4 regions of the Brevibacillus sp. NPDC003359 genome follow, and region 3 is predicted to be linked to each of the others. Evidence: riboswitches for the same ligand, from Rfam matches in the RefSeq annotation. Region 3 holds a riboswitch; each other region holds the start of a gene.

Region 1 (3,547 bases), 210 kb from region 3:
CGCTGAGAATGTCCACTTGTGTATCGATCTCGTGCGTCAATGGAAGCAGCCATTGTCGTTAAGAAGTTGTGATTGAATGATTTGACCTCTTCTACTTTTTGCTGAAGTCTTTGAAGATTGTCATAGTAATGATGAAACACGTAGCTGATCGTAATAAACGCAATCATCATCGGGACTAATGTCAGCGGGCCATACGACTCGACTAAGCGTGAACCAACCCCCGCTAGAATTAATAGCAACAAGTAAGTCGAGGTAAAGCCTTTTGCCATCATCTTTACGGTTCGTGCCCAAGTCATTTGATGAAAATAGGAGATACCCAATCCACATAATGTCAGATTCACAAACCAATAAACAACAGCCAAGAACAAATCGCTAATAATAGGAGAAACGGTTCCGAAGCTTTCGATCCAATCTTTCAAAAACGATACTGTCCATATAGTCATTAACAATTGCCCAATATTAATAATAGCCTTTAACGGATTAAACCTTACCAGGAAAGCAATGATTAAAGACTCGATAACAGCAGCCCATACCCCTACCCATACACCGTACAACAAGATACCCGAAAAGATTACAGCATTGTTCACTGTTAAAATCGTATTCGATATACGCACGGGAGCAAAACAAGAAAAAATGGTCAAGAGGGTATAGGTAGATAATACCCCCCAATGCTCACGAACGGCCCATTCAGATGAAGATGTGTAAAAAATATAGATTGCTGCAATGACAAATCCAACCTGTACAACAATCCCCTTTATCCAGTTCGCATAATCAGTTTTTTGTCGCATAACTTTTACCTTCGCGAAGTTGTAGTAATGAAATAGGTTTATTCATCAATCGCTGAACAAGTAAAAAGGCGCCTAACATAATAAAAATATCGCCGATGCTAATCATTCGAGGAATGATAGATGGCATGTAGATGACATCCGTTAAAAATGGAAAATTTGAACTTTCCGTCAATACACTATGCTTGAAATTCGTTCCGTTTATAACTGGCTCTAGATCATAAGGAAGCTTTGCTGCTTGGACTAAATCGATTGGCATTTTTCCATTGTTAGACCAAATTGCAATCGCATTCAGAAACCAGCCGATTAAAAATATCCGCATATCTTCAAATTCTCGGTTAAAAATGAGGAAAGCCAAAATAAACACATACGCGATCGATATGAAAACGCCACCAAATGAAGGGAAGAAAACTGCACAAGCCTGTAGCAGTATGGTAATAACAAGAAGCTTCACTTGATTGAATTTAGGAAATTGTTTGATTCTTCCCCCTCGCAGCAATGCTACGAGAAAAGATAGGGCAATTACATCCAATAACATGTTGTTTCCTCCAAGCTTGAAGAAAAAACACCACTCAGCCAAGCGGTGTTTGTTTCTCCAATACGCTTATTATCCAATATGGAAGTTTGCAGATGTAGCTGCTACGATTGCTACCACCATCATAATTGCCGCGAACCATTTTTTCATTTTCTTTTCCCCCCTTCAGGCATAGTGGAGAAAGCTGGCTTCGCTACTGGCTCCATACGGACCAAGCGACCAGATACAGTCCGTACTTCTTTGCTTCTTTCCTACCTTTATTTTACACATAAGTGACAAAATTCGGCAATCATAGATTCATAGTCTATTCGATTTAATTACAGCTAGTTCTATTTAACTAGAACTATGTTCACACCAGCGCTGCCAATATCGCCTTTTGTGCGTGCAATCTATTTTCAGCCTGATCAAAAATAACAGAGCGCGATCCGTCGATAACCCCGGTTGTCACTTCTTCTCCACGATGTGCTGGTAAGCAATGCAAGAAGAGATAATCACGATCTGCTGCTGCTACCAATTTTTCGTTCACTTGATAGTCGGCAAATGCTTTTAATCGCACCTCATTTTCTTCTTCAAAACCCATACTAGTCCAAACGTCCGTGTATACAGCATCTGCCCCCATGACAGCCTCTGTCGGATCAGTGGTTACCATCATGTTGCCGCCGCTTTGTTTCGCGTATGCTGTAGCTTTTGCGACAATTGTTGCATCCATTTCGTAGCCAACCGGAGTAGCCACCCGCACATCCAGACCTAGCAGAGCTGCGCCCAGCACCAGTGAGTTCGCCACGTTGTTGCCGTCTCCTACATAGGCGAGCTTGACTCCTTTCAACTTGCCTTTGTGCTCCCAGATCGTCAGCAGATCAGCCAATGCCTGACAAGGATGGTACAGATCAGTCAAGCCATTGATAATGGGGATCGACGCGTGCTCGGCAAGCTCTTCTACATAGGAGTGGGAAAAGGTGCGAATCATGATGGCATCCACGTACCGGGAGAGAACTTTTGCTGTGTCGCTGATCGGCTCACCGCGCCCGAGCTGTAGCTCTTTTCCGCTCATAAACATCCCCAAGCCGCCCAACTGATGCATCCCTACTTCAAAGGAGACGCGCGTACGGGTCGAAGCCTTGTCAAAGATCATTCCCAACGTCTTGCCTTGCAAAGGCTGGAATGGCTGTCCCAGCTTTTGCAATTGCTTGACGTGAGCAGACAGATGGAGCAGCTCCATCAATTCTTCTCCGTTGAATTCATCGACGCGTAAGAAATCTTTTCCTTTATGCTTTTGTAACGGCAAGTTTTGAAAGTGTTCCAATATCTTCACTGGCTGCATGCGAGCCACCTCTTTTCTTCATAATCGACTTCACGTATAACTCGAACGTATCGACAGCGGAGAACAATGGCACACCTTGTTGTACCATACGGCTTCGCAGAGCAAATCCTGTCCGGCCCTGACGGTTGCCTTTCGTCGCAGTAACGAGAGCGAAAGCCGCTTCTTCCTTTTGCAACAGCTCGATCCACGCTGCTTCATCTGCCACGACATGCTTTACGACAATTCCTTCGGCTGTCAGCCACTCAGCAGTTCCTGGGGTCGCCGCCAGATTGGCGCCGTCTGCTTGCATTTGCCCGATTAACTCTCTTACATTGTCCTGCTTATCTCCATCTGCCAAAGAAATCATGACCAACTGACCTTTTTGCCAGTCGCCGTACAAATTGTCCTTGAAAGCAAAAGCCTTGCCTGCTGCTTCTTCAAATGAACGCCCCAAGCCGAGAACTTCCCCCGTCGATTTCATCTCTGGACCCAGTACCGGGTCTACGCCGTTCAGCTTGATCGTGGAGAAGACTGGCGCCTTGACGACTGCAAAAGGAATCTCTGGCAAAAGCCCTGTTCCGTAGCCCATCTCCGACAGTTTTTCACCCAATTGTGCGCGAACCGCCAGTTGAACCATCGGGATGCCAGTCACTTTGCTCGTAATCGGTACTGTCCGTGAAGCACGAGGATTTACCTCCAGTACATAAACCGTTTCGCCATCAATGACAAACTGGATATTGATTAACCCGACCGCTTCCATTTCCCTCGCAATTGCTTTTGTATAGCTCGCGATCTTGTGCTTACTATCATCCGTCAGCTGAGGAGCCGGGAACAAGGCTACACTGTCGCCTGAGTGGATGCCCGCTCTCTCCACATGCTGGAAAATCCCTGGGATAATCACGGAATGTCCGTCGCATACCGCATCTA
Region 2 (3,547 bases), on a different contig from region 3:
ATGCTATTTTTTTCATCGTGATGATCCCCCTCGTGTCCCTACTCTATATTTTACTCTGATAAAGTGGTAATACGTTAACAAGGTATCATGATAGCACATTAGCAAGGAATAGTCGATACTTTAGCAAACAAAAGCACCTTAGAAATATACGCCAAATAAATGAGAAAAATGTCCGACTAGCAGATGCACGTCTTTTTCTTTTTTCCGACACTCCCTCGTTCCTCTATCTTTTTGATATAGTCCGTAGCCAACGGAACCTTGCACGCTGTTTGTCCGACGTCCACATGTACTTTGCCAATCGCTGCGGCCACTTCCAACGCTTCCTGATGAAGTTCTGGTACATACGCGCCTACTGAAATAACGAATTGATTCATGGTGTACCGTACGCGATTTTGTTCCTGGTGAATCGTCTCCTTCACTCTCATGAGGAGCCGTTTGATTTCTTCTTTATCTAGCAGTTCATCGGGAGTAATCGACAGGTAGTTCGAATACGTATTCCACCCACATGTGGCTACCATCTCTTCTTTTGATTGGAGCCATTCCCGTGCCAGCTCCATGGCAAAATTGCTCTCAGCTGCTACACTCGCAACCGTATATTCGGCGGGCGCGTACCAAGATACTTTCTTTACCCACGCCTGCAGCCGCTCTTTTGTCATGCTCTTCGGGTCAACCGTCAATCCGGCCAAGTACATGGCGTCGTAGTTTCCCGTGTCGTACAGCGCCTGGACGAGCTGCTGGTCACGCTTTACCTCCTTGACCAGCTTTTTCATATCACCGACTCGCACGCCAAACAAAGGCTCTTTAGCCCCATGCCGCAATAACGTTTTTTTCGTCTGTTCTGTCCCCATCGCTTCGAGCTTCTGCATGACTTCTTCCAGCGTCATCTTGTTACCCTCCTTTTTCTTCTATTAATAGGATAACCAGCAGCGTTACCTCCAACACGAAAAAACCCTCCATTCAAAGGAGAGCTTTTTCCTGAAGAGCTTGACGCGCTTTTGCGCTTTTTCTATCTTTACGCCTGACTGGTTACTTTGATATACGAAACATTTCTGACGTTGATGACAACATCATCGTACTGTAACCATCCGCCATCTTGATTTGCGACCATTTGAATGATCTCTTCCGGTTCCGTCGTTTCGATGCTAATCGTTTCGCCGCCCCCGGAAAAGTAAAATTGAATCACTTTTACTTCCTTCATAAAATCCCCTCCTATTCCTTCTAGTTATCGGATAGTTGGAAAATTTTTGTTACGGGTGATTTTCGGGAAATACTTTATGAACAATTAGTTAATTTTCCCTACCAAAACTTGACAAGGATATTTCTTTTGGCTTATATTTTCCATAATTATATCTAGCAAAATTCGACACATATTTACAATTTTTTCTATAAACCGAAAAAGGCAAAGTCATCGAAAGGTGGCGACGCAAAACCACGGGTCTACAGTCTAGTCTTTGACCATGATAGCCGGGTTGCCATCATCTTGTGACCATTTTTTGATGTTGGTAGCTTCGGTTGTTCCATTATGATGGAACGGCCTTTTTTTGTGTTTACTTTTTTGAAAGGAGGATGAAAGCATTTTCATTTTCATTACGGATGGCAAAGCATAACTTTTGAGACGTCAAACTTACACAACATGATTCAATCAGAGAAAATGATGGAGTGGAGAAGTTATGTACAAACAAGTAGAAACCGTACAAGATTTAGCAAAGTTTCATGAAATCAAAGAAGCAGTCTGGACAAGCATGGGCTTCGAAATGGAGTACGCGAAAGAAGGCTCTGCTCTGTTCCTTTTAATCGCTGATGATGGTGAAGCTGGTGGAACGTTTGAGATGACACCCTTTTCCAAATCAAGTCCTTATATGAAATCACTTTTTCAAGATGCTGTTACAGCAGACATGAAAGTAATGGAGGTAGACAGTCTCGCTGTTTTGCCGAAATACCGCGGACAACTAGGGCAGAAAGGCATTTGCCTGATGATAGATTTCGCTGAAAAGCATGGTTACACCCACGCAATCGGTGTAGCAGATCCTACTTTTTTTAAGTTTGTTAACAAGAAATACCAAGTAAAGGCAACTCAGACCAGAGATATCGTCTTTTACAAAGGGGCCGACGCCATTCCGACCCTTTTCCACTTAAAAGAAGTCTATGAAAATAAGCACGATCCCAAATATTCCTGGTACAATTCGTCATCCAACCAAGTAAAAGTTGAGGTAGGTGGGTAACATGGATAACATTGATCTATTGAGAAGAAGAAACAATTGGGTCGTAATCGTATTCGCAAGTATTATTACGGTTGTTCAGGTCTTAAACCTTTTTCTAGGCGTATCGTACACATTCGTTCTCACGATACTGGGTATTTTGTATGGCGTGCTGGCACCTTTTACTTACATCTCCAATCGCCCGAGCTTCCGTGAAAAAGCAGCGCCCTTCATGAAGTTTTTCAACCTCGCCGTAATCGGGATTTTCATGTTCATCATAGTTGGACTAGACCCGCATATGATCAATATCATGACCATTATGTTCTTTGTAGCAGTCATGGGGATTTATCAAGACCGACTCATTAATATTTTGACGATTGTATCAACATTGGGTATTGTCTCTTACTACTTCCTGACACAAAGAGAGACGATTTTCCATTCGACTAATAATCTTGATCTGATGTACTTCCTGCTTACCTTCTGCTTCGTCTCTGTCACGAGCATGATGCATGCAGTATTCAATAACAAGCTGCAACAAGAAAGCGAGCAACAAAAGCAAGAAGCGATTGCCTCGAAGGAATCGTTGCAACGTGTTCTGGATCAGATCAATGAATCACTCGGCTCTATGCAAGACTATCAAGAGAATTTGAACAAGGTGACGGATGGCGTGAACATTCGTGCTGTGGAAACAGTTGCTTCCCTGCAAGACATTATGGAGTCCTTTACGATCCAAACCGGCAATACGGACGAGCTGCGTCGGGAAATGAGCTCGACGAATCTGCAAGTTGAGGACATGACCCGCTCTGTTACGGAGATGCATGAGTACGTAGAATCGACCAAAGAAGCCACTAACGAGAGCGGCAAACGCATCGGCAACATCGGCAATGACTTTGAACGATTCATCACGGATATCCAAGGTACGAATCAGCTGATCCAAGAGCTCAATAAGGAAACTGAATCGATTGGGAAAATCATTCAAACTATTTCCGAGATTTCTGCACAAACCAATCTGTTGGCACTCAATGCCACGATTGAAGCATCTCGCGCAGGTGAACACGGCCGAGGCTTTGCTGTCGTAGCGGATGAAGTACGCAAGCTGGCTGAATCCTCCAAGCTATCCTCTGAGTCGATCTCGAACCTGCTCATGACCATACGCGAAAAAATGAAGCTCGTATCGGATATGATTTCCGAGTCACAAACTTCTTTTGAGAAAAATAGCGAGGGCATCCTCGAAGTACAAGAAATGTTCACCAATGTAGACAACTACATGCAAAACTTTGCGGATAAAACGAAAAACCTGCAAGAGTTCATCATCCATGTTCACAGCATGATTCAGGAAGTCGGCGCAA
Region 3 (3,547 bases):
CACCGCCAAATTTTACATTGGTTTGTGGGTCAATCAGGATTGCGCCGGATTGTCCCATCGTATCGGTATAGGCTGCTTCCAGCTTTTCGACTGGATGCCCACGTTTAATTAACTCGTCCAGGACTTCTTGAGGGATGCGGCTTTCCACCTTGAGATTGTTGGAAGCAGATCCCCAGTTGCGTCCATGCAGCCATCTTGGCGCTTCGATTGCGTCTTGCACGCTGAAACCAAAGTCGATGATACGCGTGACGAGAGCGGCTTGCGTTTGCGGCTGTCCTTCTCCCCCTTGTGTTCCGTAGAGAAGATAAGGCTTGTCCCTTTTAAAGAGCATAGCTGGGTTAATTGTGTGGAAGGTGCGTTTTCCTGGTTCCAAGTGATTGATGTGTTTGGAATCCAAAGAGAAATAGCTTCCGCGGTTTTGTAAAAGGACGCCCGTATCTTTCGCTACGATGCCGGAACCCCAGTCAAAATAGTGACTCTGAATGATGGACACTGCATTTCCATCTTTGTCGACGATCCCGAACCAGGTTGTATCGCCTTTTGGATCAAGCGGTTCTACGGATTTGGCGGCTTGCTTCATATCAATGCGCGCAGCTAAATCTTTCCCGTGCTGCTTGGACAACAGCTCATCCACAGGGATATCCACAAAGGCAGGGTCAGTCAGCCATTTGTCGCGGTCAGCAAAAGCCTGTTTGGTAGCTTCCACAATCGTGTGATAGTAATCGGGTGTTCCTTCACCCATGCTCTTGAGGTCAAAGTTATTCAAAACATTAAGAATAGAGAGTGATGCCATGCCTTGGGAGTTAGGCGGAACGTTGTACGCTTTATAACCGCGGTAGTCTACCGAAATTGGATCTGCCCAAGTGGAGGTGTGCTTCTCAAAATCTTTCAACGTGAGTAATCCGCCGTTGGCTTGCATGTCTGCTACGATTTTTTTAGCAACTTCTCCTTTATAAAAACCGTCAGCGCCTTTTTTTGCAATGATTCGCAAAGTATTGGCAAGATTCTTTTGTTTGAGGATTTCGCCTGCTGCATAGGGATCGCCGTTGGGCTTCAGGAATGTTTTACGGAATCCATCAAAACGTTGAAGATTCTTCAAGTCATTGTCAGTTGGATCTGTGGCGTATTTCGTCCAATATACTTGGTTGGGGGAGACTGGATATCCGTTCTCGGCGTATCCAATGGCAGGCTCCAGCAGTCTGTTCCATTGAAGCTTACTGTTGCCCATGCTTTTATGGGCGTAGTTGTACGCCTCCCACCAGCCGGAGACGACACCAGGGACAGTGTTTGCCGATTCATAACCGCGGGACGGGATTTTTTCGTAGCCTTTGTTTTTGTAATAGTCGATGGTTGCCTTTTCGCCTGCGCGACCACTGCCGTTCAGCGCCTTCAGCTCTTTTGTTTTGGCATTGTAGATGAGCCAGAAGTTATCTCCGCCAATGGTTGTGTAATGAGGATAGACGACAGCTAATGTGGAAGCGGCTGTAATAGCAGCATCTACTGCATTTCCACCGTCTTCCAATGTCTTCAGGGCCGCAGCCGTAGCCAGATAGTGAGGAGTCGTCACCATTGCGTTCGGTGACATCGATGTTGGACGGTTTGCAGCTTGTGCCCCAGAGAATGTTGATAACCCGAAGACAGCAGTCAGCGCGACGGTCGAGAGTTTCTTCCAGAATGACATTCCTATGAAACCTCCTTCATGATGAATAGAATAATGATTTCATTAAACCGGCTATCCGCTGTTGCCCCACCTCCTTTAAAAGTTAAAAATACACAAACATACAAAAATAGACAAAAATAGACATAATGAGCGCAAAAAAAGACCAATGATATAGGATCATTGGTCTCGTCCTACATCAATACTTCGGTAGCTGGCAAGCGTGTCCGCTGTTCCGGAGGTAGCCCCTGTAGCTTTGCGTCGCCGGATTTCCCCGGGTATGCCGTTTCGATATCAATGGATGAAGTAGTAAATTGACACATATACTGATTTGATCGTCGTGGGAAAATGTTCCTAATAAAACTCCGTTTGCCAATAATATAGACTATTTAACATTTGGGGTAAATAAGAAAAATTATTTTCATCCAGAAAATAAGTGTTGAAGATGGCTCCAATGTGAAAAAGGGGCTTGAAAAATGGAGTGTGGATTGTCATAGTTTCACACACCTCCTGGGGCTGAACTGCTTATGATAGTAAAAAGGCATTGTAATTGCCAAGGAGTGAAACATCAGCCATGATGCATCCCGATACAGAATTGCGCTATAGGAACGCTCAGATCGGGTACGGTGTGTTTGCGACAAAGCTGATTCCCAAAGGAACCATTGTATGGGCACAAGACGATCTGGATCAGGTATTGGACCCGGCATTTGTGGAAAGACTTGACTCATTACGAAAACAGGACGTACAAAAATATTCATTCAAGAACCAGTTCGGAAAGTACATTCTTTGTTGGGATAAGGCAAGGTACGTGAACCACAGCTTTCACGCGAATTGTGTGCCTACCATGTATGATCTGGAATTGGCTGCACGGGATATTTTGCCGGGTGAAGAGCTGACTGATGATTATGGGACGTTGAATCTGGATGAACCTTTTGATTGTTTGCCAGAGTCCGACACGGATCGCTCTAGGGTGATGCCTGATGATTTGCTTCGATATTATCCACAGTGGGATCGAATTGCAGTGGAAGCATTCCAACGTTTCAATCATGTTGAACAGCCCTTGCTGCATCTGATTTCCCCAAAGCATCTCGCAACGATTCGAGGGATCACGGAGCAGCGCTTAGCGGTTGATTCTGTCATTCATCTGTATTGCAGGCCACAATGGCAAACGAGGCAGCAATGGAAGACGTGAGCGGGTCGGTCAACGACCCGATTTTGTTGAACTCTGGGTAGAGAATCAGTATTATGGAATGTAAAGGTGAAGTGAAAGGTTGATTTCATTGGAAAACAAGGTAGCGGCATCCAATTTTATCCGCAATATCATGATTGATGACTTGCAAGAGGGCAAAGTAAAGGAAATCATTACCCGCTTTCCCCCAGAACCGAACGGGTATCTTCATATTGGACATGCGAAAGCGATTTGCCTCAACTTTGAGTTGGCACAGGAATTTTCCGGAAAGGCCAACCTGCGTTTTGACGATACCAACCCGGTGAAGGAAGACATCGAATACGTAGAAGCAATCAAGCGGGACGTTCAATGGCTTGGCTTTAAATGGGACGGGTTGTTTTTTGCATCTGATTACTTTGAAGAGATGTACAACCGTGCAGTGCTGTTGATTAAAAAAGGTCTGGCTTACGTAGACGATCTGTCTGCAGAAGACATGCGTAAAATGCGTGGAACATGGACAGAGCCAGGCACAGATAGTCCGTTCCGCAACCGATCTGTGGAGGAAAACCTGGATCTGTTTGCACGGATGCGCCAAGGGGAATTCAAGGACGGGGAAAAGGTGCTGCGTGCGAAAATCGATATGGCCTCTCAGAACTTCAACATGCGTGATCCGGTTCTGTATCGAATCTCCCATGCAACCCATCACAATACGGGCGACAAAT
Region 4 (3,547 bases), on a different contig from region 3:
ATTAACCTGCATTTTACAGGGGACATTCATGCGATTACAGCTGCACATAACTTGTTGGCAGCGATGATCGACAATCATATTTTCCATGGTAATCCGCGCGGGCTCAATCCAAAGAAAATCGTTTGGAAACGGGCGATGGACATGAATGACCGCGCTCTTCGCAACATTGTGGTCGGCATGGGTGATGGCAATGGGATGACGCGTGAGGATGGCTTCATGATTACGACCGCTTCGGAAATCATGGCAATTTTATGCCTAAGCGAGAATCTGGCAGACTTGCGCGAGCGGTTGAACCATATCATTATTGGCTACGATTTCGATGATCAGCCTGTACGGGCAGAAGAAATCAACGCTGTTGAGGCGATGTGCGTTCTCTTGAAGGAAGCCATCAAGCCCAATCTCGTACAGACAATCGAGGGGACTCCGGTCATTATTCACGGCGGGCCTTTTGCCAATATCGCGCATGGGTGCAGCAGTGTGATTGGAACCAAGACAGCTTTGAAGCTAGCGGATTACGTCGTAACAGAGGCGGGCTTCGGTGCGGATTTGGGAGCGGAGAAGTTTTTTGACATCAAGTGCAGAAAAGCAGGCCTGACACCATCGGCTGCTGTCGTGGTCATTACGGTTCGCTCCTTGAAATTCAACGGCGGGGTAAAAGTACCTGATCTGGCAGTGGAGAACTTGTCTGCTCTGGAAAAAGGCTTCGAAAACGTCAAGCGACATCTGGAAAACTTGCAGAAGTTCGGTGTGCCAGCAGTGGTTGCTATCAATCATTTTGCGACGGATACCCAGGCAGAGATTGATGCCGTAATTGCGCTGTGCCAAGCTGCCGGAGCCGAAGCGGCACTCTCCAAGGTATGGGCAGAAGGAGGAGCAGGCGGTGTCGAGCTGGCTGAAAAAGTGACTCGTGCAGCAGAGCGGCCTTCCTCCTTCCGATTCTTGTATGAGGAAGACCTCAGCATAAAAGACAAGATTGAGACGGTCGTAAAAGAAGTATACCGTGGATCAGGGGTTGTCTTTTCGCCGCTTGCGCTGAAAACGATGCAAAAGGTAGAAGAAATGGGCATGTCCCATCTGCCTGTGTGCATGGCGAAAACACCGTATTCCTTTACGGATCGTGCTGATCTGTTGGGGGCACCTGTAGACTTCACGATTCAAGTGAGCGAGGTGCGCATATCAGCAGGAGCTGGTTTTATCGTGGCACTGACCGGAAGCTTGGTTACAATGCCAGGACTCCCGAAAAAGCCGGCTGCTGAATCGTTATATGTAGACGAGGATGGGCAAGTGAGCGGATTAAGCTAATGAAAAAGTTTGACGAAAAGCTGACAACTGTAAAAGGTTGTCAGCTTTTTTTCCATTTTGAGGTTTATAAGCGGAAAGTTATGGGAAATGAAAGGTGAGATTGAAAAAAAGTGGACTTTCATTGAAAAAACAACAAGGAATGACAAAGGCAAACCTGTTGAAAGGCAGGGACGCAAAGCCACGGGTCTAAGGACGAAAGTCGATGATTTTCGCAGCTAGGACAGCCGGGTTGCCATACCGTGGTCATGATGGGCTGTCGGTGGGCAGTCTTTTTTTTGTTGAAAGAAGAGAAGGGAGAAGTGGTTCGGTATGAAAAATAGTTTGAAGAATAAGCTAATTATCGTTTTGTGCTTGTTGTTGGTCATAAGTTTGGGCACGGTTTGCGGTGCAAGCTATTGGAGTGCTTCCAATCTATTGGCAGACAGTCTGGACAAAGAAGCTGAGTTGTCAGCTAGCAACCTCTCGATTCGTATTGATGGTTTCTTTCAAGAAAAAATTGAGATTGTAAGAGCGGTGGGAGGATTGATGTCGGCTGATAACAATGTCGAATATGACCTGAAGCTCATTCAAGAAGCCCAAAAGAAAAACCCCGAGTTTGAGACGTTCTTCTTTTCGCATGATTTAAGCGGAAAGAAAGTGATCAATTTCAAGGGTGAAGTGACCGATATCTCGGATCGTCCGCATATTAAGGAAGCCAGCAAGGGGGAAGGGAAGGTAGTTGTCTCCGAGCCTGTAGTTTCGAAGCGGACAGGGAATAACATCGTGACGCTTGTCGTTCCAATGATGAAGGACAATCGTCAATACGGTTATATCGGTTCCACTATCCCAATCGATGACATCCAGAAAAAAGTGTCCGAAGAGACGTTCGGCCAATCTGGCTACGCCTTTTTAGTAAGTAAAACAGGAACATTTATTTATCACCCAACGAGTGAATACATTCTGAAGGAATCGATTCTCAACATGGGTATTCTCGAACTGCAAACGGCCTTCGAAGATATCAAGAAAGGGAATCATGGAATCGCCCAATACAGATACGAAAATACAGCGCGATTTGCGTCCTATGCTCCTACCAATTTGAACTGGGGCGTATACATTACGGCACCTGTAGCTGAGCTGCATGCTCCTGTCGACCAACTATCGGCCCGATTGATGGTCATTTCCCTCATCGTGTTGGCTATTGGGGTTGTCCTCGTTTATTTCTTGGCGGTACGCATGGTGAAACCAATTGAGCGTCTGAATCACGCTGTAAATGTAGTGTCTCAGGGGAATTTGAGAGAGACAGTAACCGTTGACGGAAAAGACGAAATCGCGGTTTTGTCACGTGACTTTAACCAGACGGTATCGTACTTGAAAAATTTGATCGAAGACGTATCTTTGTCGTCTGATCAAGTACAGCGTTTTAGTCAGGAAGTATCGGAAGGTATTAAACAAGCGACGGAAAACATCAACCAGATTGGCTTGTCTATCGCACAAATTTCTGAGGGAGCAGAGGCGCAGGCAACCAGCTCGCAGGATGTCGCGTTGTCTATGAATGACATGGCCGCAGGCATCGTGAAAATCGCGGAGACGTCGGCACATGTTTCTGAGGCTGCCCAGATAGCAACAGAGCAGGCCGAGCAAGGGACTGCCGTGGTAGAGCAGGCCGTTCGCCAGATGGGAAGCATTGGCGAGGGGACATCGAAGGCGACAGTAGCCATCGAGCAGCTAAACAATCGATCCAAAGAAATCGAAGGCATTCTTGATACGATCAGTCAGTTGACCTCGCAAATCAACTTGCTTGCGTTGAACGCTTCGATCGAGGCAGCACGTGCTGGCGAACATGGACGTGGGTTTGCTGTAGTTGCCGGAGAGGTGAAAAAACTGGCAAACCAATCCGAGGAATCCGCATCCAAAATCGCGATGCTGATCGGGGAAATCCAGCAGGATACTCGTCACGCGGTAGAGGTCATGACCGAGGGCAACCAAAACGCACAGCAAGGTATTCAACTGGTAGAAGAGGTTCGCGAAATCTTTGGGCATATTTTGGAATCGTCCCGTAACGTTGCCGCGCACATTTTGGAAGTATCCGCAGCATCTGAACAAATGTCAGCAGGCTCGGAGCAGGTGAGTGCTTCTGTGGATGAAATGCATAACATCGCGAAACATGCTTCACTCGATGCACAAACAGTGGCAAGGGCAACCGAAGAGCAACTTCAAGCCATCCAGGAAATTGACCAGTCTGTCGAGCGGTTGAACGCAGTGGCAG

The links. Region 3 has a riboswitch for cyclic di-GMP ahead of ggt (gamma-glutamyltransferase). Riboswitches for the same ligand answer to the same signal wherever they lie in the genome.
Region 1: another riboswitch for cyclic di-GMP. It lies ahead of ACFYU8_RS15880 (DUF5317 domain-containing protein); the one in region 3 lies ahead of ggt (gamma-glutamyltransferase).
Region 2: another riboswitch for cyclic di-GMP. It lies ahead of ACFYU8_RS30110 (N-acetyltransferase); the one in region 3 lies ahead of ggt (gamma-glutamyltransferase).
Region 4: another riboswitch for cyclic di-GMP. It lies ahead of ACFYU8_RS28635 (methyl-accepting chemotaxis protein); the one in region 3 lies ahead of ggt (gamma-glutamyltransferase).

Annotation. Positions count from the first base shown of each region.
Region 1 is NZ_JBIAOR010000005.1:32,432-35,978, forward strand. Features, by position in the region: gene ACFYU8_RS15875 (HD-GYP domain-containing protein) at 1-788, opposite strand, end outside; gene ACFYU8_RS15880 (DUF5317 domain-containing protein) at 772-1,323, opposite strand; cyclic di-GMP riboswitch class II at 1,494-1,577, opposite strand; gene argF (ornithine carbamoyltransferase) at 1,670-2,641, opposite strand; gene carB (carbamoyl-phosphate synthase (glutamine-hydrolyzing) large subunit) at 2,586-3,547, opposite strand, start outside.
Region 2 is NZ_JBIAOR010000026.1:15,112-18,658, reverse strand. Features, by position in the region: gene ACFYU8_RS30125 (amino acid ABC transporter substrate-binding protein) at 1-16, opposite strand, end outside; gene ACFYU8_RS30120 (DNA alkylation repair protein) at 177-884, opposite strand; gene ACFYU8_RS30115 (hypothetical protein) at 1,013-1,198, opposite strand; cyclic di-GMP riboswitch class I at 1,389-1,477, shown strand; gene ACFYU8_RS30110 (N-acetyltransferase) at 1,671-2,222, shown strand; gene ACFYU8_RS30105 (methyl-accepting chemotaxis protein) at 2,224-3,547, shown strand, end outside.
Region 3 is NZ_JBIAOR010000005.1:246,972-250,518, reverse strand. Features, by position in the region: gene ggt (gamma-glutamyltransferase) at 1-1,681, opposite strand, end outside; cyclic di-GMP riboswitch class I at 1,864-1,952, opposite strand; gene ACFYU8_RS16860 (SET domain-containing protein) at 2,232-2,849, shown strand; gene ACFYU8_RS16855 (glutamine--tRNA ligase/YqeY domain fusion protein) at 2,929-3,547, shown strand, end outside.
Region 4 is NZ_JBIAOR010000021.1:43,375-46,921, forward strand. Features, by position in the region: gene ACFYU8_RS28630 (formate--tetrahydrofolate ligase) at 1-1,302, shown strand, start outside; cyclic di-GMP riboswitch class I at 1,440-1,539, shown strand; gene ACFYU8_RS28635 (methyl-accepting chemotaxis protein) at 1,612-3,547, shown strand, end outside.